2 linked regions of the Prochlorococcus marinus CUG1417 genome follow. The protein of the gene in region 1 interacts with the protein of each later gene in a pairwise test. Links are inferred from orthologs where the notes say so. Each region holds a gene or a part of one and is shown on either strand. Other genes may lie near its edges.

The links. The genes of interacting proteins can lie anywhere in the genome.
Region 2: the proteins of rpe (region 1) and eno interact in binary tests that used the Escherichia coli proteins (3 or more experiments, as listed by UniProt). The link is inferred for Prochlorococcus marinus CUG1417 from one-to-one orthologs.

The regions. Positions count from the first base shown.
Region 1 is NZ_JAAORN010000001.1:710,906-713,928, forward strand. What follows is about bases 44-3,022. They hold rpe (ribulose-phosphate 3-epimerase), read right to left. Parts: upstream 1,923-3,022; coding sequence 1,164-1,922; downstream 44-1,163. Other genes in these bases: lptB (LPS export ABC transporter ATP-binding protein), read left to right, coding at 44-98; ccsB (c-type cytochrome biogenesis protein CcsB), read left to right, coding at 213-1,142; glpX (class II fructose-bisphosphatase), read left to right, coding at 2,110-3,022. Also shown: more of lptB, read left to right, coding at 1-43; more of glpX, read left to right, coding at 3,023-3,023. UniProt on the Escherichia coli protein: Catalyzes the reversible epimerization of D-ribulose 5-phosphate to D-xylulose 5-phosphate.
Region 2 is NZ_JAAORN010000001.1:209,954-212,851, reverse strand. The notes cover bases 28-2,881. They hold eno (phosphopyruvate hydratase), read right to left. Parts: upstream 2,174-2,881; coding sequence 881-2,173; downstream 28-880. Other genes in these bases: HA140_RS01130 (ATP-dependent Clp protease ATP-binding subunit), read left to right, coding at 2,436-2,881; HA140_RS01140 (ABC1 kinase family protein), read left to right, coding at 28-876. Outside these bases: more of HA140_RS01140, read left to right, coding at 1-27; more of HA140_RS01130, read left to right, coding at 2,882-2,898. UniProt on the Escherichia coli protein: Catalyzes the reversible conversion of 2-phosphoglycerate (2-PG) into phosphoenolpyruvate (PEP). It is essential for the degradation of carbohydrates via glycolysis.

The DNA of each region.
Region 1 (3,023 bases):
TAAGTGAAGGAAAAATTTTAGCTAAAGGTTCATCAAGTGAATTGGCTGATAATCCAATAGTCAAGAAGTATTATCTAGGAGATAATTTCAAACTTTGAAAAACTTTTTTAAAAATAAATTAAAACTTTATTATTAAAGATTTACTCATATAAGTGGGATTTTAATTATTATTTGTTTGTCATTAATTATTAAAACTTGAGAAATTTCTAGAAATGATACTAGATAATTTTTTTAAAAATTTAATATATGAACCGGTTTCAGTTTTAGGTCTTTTAGTTTTTTATTTTTTATTAATTAACTTACCACTTTCTTTGGGTGCAGTTTTTAAAAAAAAGTCTTCTTCTGCTGTAAGACTTATTACGATTTTAGTGAACTTATTAATAACATTACAATTACTTTTTAGGTGGTCAATCTCTGGTCATTTTCCTATTAGTAATTTGTATGAATCTCTTTATTTTCTTACTTGGGGTATCACATTAGGTCAACTATTGGTTGAAAGAGAATACCAAGCTCCAATAATTCCCTCAATTGCCATACCTATTGAGTTACTAACTGTGGCTTTTGCTTGTTTTGTTTTGCCTGAGGATTTGAAATTATCATCCAATTTAGTTCCAGCTTTAAGGTCTAGTTGGTTAGTAATGCATGTTAGCGTCGTAATGCTTAGTTATGCAGCATTAATAATAGGTTCTTTACTTTCTATGTCCGTTTTGTTTATTAATAAAAATAAGCCGCTTCAAATCAGAAGTAGTTCTACAGGTATAGGAGGATTTAAACTTTCAAATAGTTACCCTGTAAATGATTTAGTTGAACCTATTGAATTTTCTCATTCGGAAGAATTAGATACATTAAGTTATCGTTCTATATTAGTAGGTTTTGTTCTTTTGACTCTCGGATTAATTTCAGGAGCAGTTTGGGCTAATGAGGCCTGGGGTACATGGTGGAGTTGGGATCCAAAAGAAACATGGGCATTTATCTCATGGTTGTTTTATGCTGCTTATCTGCATATGAGAATAAGCAAGGGTTGGCAAGGACGCAAACCAGCATTATTAGCATCTACAGGCTTTTTAGTGGTTTTAGTATGTTACTTAGGAGTTAATTTCTTAGGAATAGGGTTACATAGTTATGGCTGGATATTTGGGTGATTTGTTAATCTCTCAGAATATTTATTGAGGTTCAGAAAGAACATTCCCCTTTTGAGCTTCTTGTGCAACTTTTCTCAAGTCATCACATCCCTCTTTTAATGTTGGATAAGCAAACATTCCACTACCTGCAATAAAACAATTAGCTCCAGCATCTGCACATTGTGAAATAGTCCAATTTGCTTTTATTCCTCCATCAACTTCAATGTCGACATTTAAGTTTTTTTCGATAACAAAGTTTCTTATCTCTCTGATTTTATTAAGCATTGTTGGTATATAAGCTTGTCCACCAAAGCCTGGATTAACTGTCATAACTAAAACATGATCAACCATGTCCATAATGTTTTTAATCATTTCAAAGGGAGTATGAGGGTTTAATGCAACGGAAGGAGATCCTCCTAAATCTCTTATTCTTCCAAGAACTCTATGCAAATGAATATTTGCTTCCGCATGAGCTATTACTACTCCTGGTTCACCATTCGCTCCCTTTGTGGCGTTTACATAAGATTCAAGCATGGTTTCACAGTTGTATTGACTCACCATTAATTGAGTTTCAAAAGGGACATCGCAATATTTCCTGCATGCCGCAATCATTTCAGGACCGAATGTGAGATTTGGCACGAAATTCCCATCCATTACATCAAATTGAATTCTATCTACTCCAGCTTCCTCGAGCTCTTTCACACATGCCCCCATATTTGCCCAATCTGCTGGTAAAACTGATGGAATTATTTGAATTGGTCTATTAACACCAGCTAAAATTGTTTGATTTGACTCAGTCATTTAATTTTTAAAATATTTAATAAAGATACTATATTTGGTTGTTTATTCCTAATTTCAAGTCACGGCCTGATAAAGTATCACCTGTAAAGAGTTAAAAAAAGCTTACTAGCATAATAATTCTTATAAAAAATGACATTTTTTATGAGATCATACTCAAAACCTTTAAGAAAATCCTCAAAATTTAATTGTGAATCAAACTTTAATTCAAGAAATTCTCGAAGTTGTCGAGCAAGCAGCTATTGCCTCAGCAAAACTAACAGGTCTTGGTCAAAAAGATGAAGCTGATGCTGCAGCTGTAGAAGCAATGAGATTGCGAATGGGCAAAATTGAAATGAAAGGGAAAATTGTCATTGGAGAAGGTGAAAGAGATGAAGCACCTATGCTTTATATAGGTGAAGAGGTTGGGAGTGGAAATGGCCCAGGGGTTGACTTTGCAGTAGATCCTTGTGAAGGAACAAATCTTTGTGCGAATAATCAAAGAGGCTCTATGGCGGTTTTAGCTGCCTCTGATACTGGTGGTCTTTTCAATGCACCTGATTTTTACATGAACAAATTAGCAGCGCCTCCTGCGGCTAAAGGTAAGGTGGATATTAGAAATTCAGCTACTGAAAACTTGAAGATACTTAGTGATTGCTTAGGCCTTTCTATTGATGAGCTTACAGTAGTTGTAATGGATAGAACTAGGCATAAAGATTTAATTAAGGAGATTCGAGGATGTGGTGCAAAAGTACAACCGATTTCTGATGGTGATGTTCAAGCTGCGATTGCATGTGGTTTCGCAGGTACTGGAACACATTGCTTGATGGGTATAGGTGCAGCTCCAGAGGGCGTTATTTCAGCTGCTGCTATGAGAGCTCTCGGCGGACACTTTCAAGGACAACTAGTGTATGATCCAGCCATCGCTCAAACTTCTGAATGGGCTGATTACACAAAAGAAGGAAATATAAAACGTCTTAATGAAATGGGCATAACAGATATAGATAAAATCTATGAAGCGAATGAATTGGCATCGGGAGAAAATGTTGTTTTCGCTGGAAGTGGAATAACTGATGGATTATTATTTGACGGTGTTAAATTTGAAAGGGATTGTGTTAGAACAAG
Region 2 (2,898 bases), 500 kb from region 1 along the record:
ATCGCAGAAATAGGCGCCATCAGTTATTTAAAACAATTAGTAAATTACGGTTTTTTTCATGCAGACCCTCATCCAGGGAATCTAGCAGTTTCCAATGAAGGTAAATTGATTTTTTATGATTTTGGAATGATGGGCAATATCTCAAATAATCTTCAAACAAGATTAGGGGGGATGGTTAAGGCTGCCGCTTTAAGAGACGCCTCATCACTTGTCAGTCAATTACAACAAGCTGGGCTAATTTCAAAAGATATTGATGTAGGACCAGTCAGAAGATTAGTCAGATTGATGCTTAAAGAAGCCTTAACTCCACCATTTAGTCCAAATGTAATTGAAAAATTATCTGGAGATTTGTACGAACTTGTTTATGAAACACCATTTCAACTACCAGTAGATTTAATCTTTGTTATGAGAGCTTTATCAACTTTTGAGGGAGTTGGTAGAATGCTTGATCCAGGGTTTAACCTTGTATCAGTTACCAAGCCTTATTTAATAGAACTTATGACTTCAAATAATCAAACTCCCAACGATTTAATTAACCAATTTGGAAGGCAAGTAGGTGAACTAGGATCAAAAGCTGTTGGCATTCCCAAAAGAATAGATGAAAGTTTAGAAAGATTAGAGCAGGGCGATTTACAATTGCAAATAAGAATGGGAGAGTCTGATAGGCAATTTAAAAAAATGTTTACTGCTCAAAAAACATTAGGCCATTCAATTCTTATAGGAAGCTTATCAATTGCATCTGCTTTACTTGTAACCAATAAACAAAATAATTTTGCATTGTTGCCACTTTTTTTTGCACTACCAATAAGTATTGATTGGATAAAGTGCCAATTAAGTATGAGAAAAGGCTCACGTTTAGAAAAACTTAAGCGCTAAAAAACTATATATTTTTGGGACCTAAACCTAAAGCTCCAGCGAATCTTGCTTGATTTCCCAATTCCTCCTCAATTTTCAAAAGCCTATTGTATTTCGCAATCCTTTCACTTCTGCTCAAAGAGCCTGTCTTGATCTGACCCGATCTTGTGGCGACAGATAAATCTGCAATTGTTGTATCTTCAGTCTCACCACTTCTATGACTAATAACACTGGTAAAACCAGACATTTTAGCTAACTCAATAGCTTCCAAAGTTTCAGTTAATGTTCCAATTTGATTTACCTTTATTAGGATTGAATTGGCAGACTTTTCCATAATCCCTTTCCTTAATCTTTCTGTATTAGTAACAAATAAATCATCACCAACAAGCTGAACTTTATTTCCTAATTCTTTGTTTAATTCTGACCAACCCTCCCAATCATCCTCAGCTAAACCGTCCTCTATTGAAACTATTGGATAATTAGAAACTAATCTTGAAAGATATGAAATCATTTCAGAACTATTTAAACTTTTACCTTCATATTTATAAATACCATCACTATAAAATTCAGTACTAGCAGCATCTAAAGCTAAAGATACCTGCTCACCAGGCTTAAATCCGGCTTTTTGAATTGCTTCTAACAATAAGTCCCCTGCTTCTTCGCTTGATGACAAATTAGGTGCAAATCCACCCTCATCTCCTACAGCAGTAGATAGACCTTTTTGATCAAGTAATGATTTTAATGAGTGAAAAATTTCAGTCCCCATTCTTAATGATTCACTGAAACTATTAACTCCATGTGGGACAAGCATAAATTCCTGAAAATCAAGACTATTTGGTGCATGAGCACCACCATTTATTACATTCATTAATGGGACAGGAAGGAGATTGGATAATGGATCTCCAAGATACCTATACAGTGGAACGTCTAAAGCATTTGCTGATGCTCTGGCACTTGCAAGACTTACAGCAAGGATTGAATTTGCTCCAAGGTTAGATTTATTAGGAGTTCCATCAATTTCAATCATTAATTTATCTACTGCAGTTTGATCTAAAGCTGACAAACCACATAAAGCCGGGGATATTGTTTCATGAATTTTATTAACAGCATTTAAAACACCCTTCCCCATATATTTTGAACCACCATCCCTTAATTCATGTGCCTCATGGGCACCAGTGCTAGCTCCGCTGGGAACAATTGCTCTACCACTTGCACCACATTCCAAAAATACTTCTGCTTCTACAGTTGGATTGCCTCTTGAATCAAGGACTTGCCTTGCTTCAATAGTATCAATAAGAAAATCAATAGTTTCTTTCACAATTTAATTATTACTATATAAATCCTATTAATAGCTGAACTATTTGGCTAATATCTGAAATATATATGTTAACCAATTATAATTTTTGATTTCACAACAACTTAAATACTAGTTAACCCTTTTATTAATTCTGACGTCCCTGCAACCGCTCTCATAAGCATATTTTTCAAATTCATCTTACAATTTAAAGATTATTGAATGATTATTAATGCAGATACTATTTAGAATATTAATAGATAATCAACTATATTTTTTATAGTTTATGAGAGAAACACTTACAACTAGTCCCGAACTATTTAGCGATATCAGTTGGAATCTTCTTTTATTAGCGGAAGAAACAGCAAAAAAATGGGATCATAGCGAATTTAATATTGAACACATAATTCATACATTGTTCTCATCAAGTGAATTCTTTGCTTTCATTGAAAAATTATCAATCGACCAAGATACAGTTTTAGATATAACAGAAGATTTTTTAGAAGAGACTCCAATAAATGAGTCAGATATTTTTACTATCGGAGAAGATTTGGAAATTTTATTAGATAATGCGAATCAGATTAAAAGCCAATGGGGATCGACATTCATAGAAATCCCTCATTTACTAATTGCTCTTGGAAGAGATTTAAGAATTGGAAATTATGTTTTTGAAGAAGGCAACCTTTCGATGGAAAAATTAGAAGAAGAATTAAAGTTTTTCCCAAATATTAATCAATCAAAAGATTCTT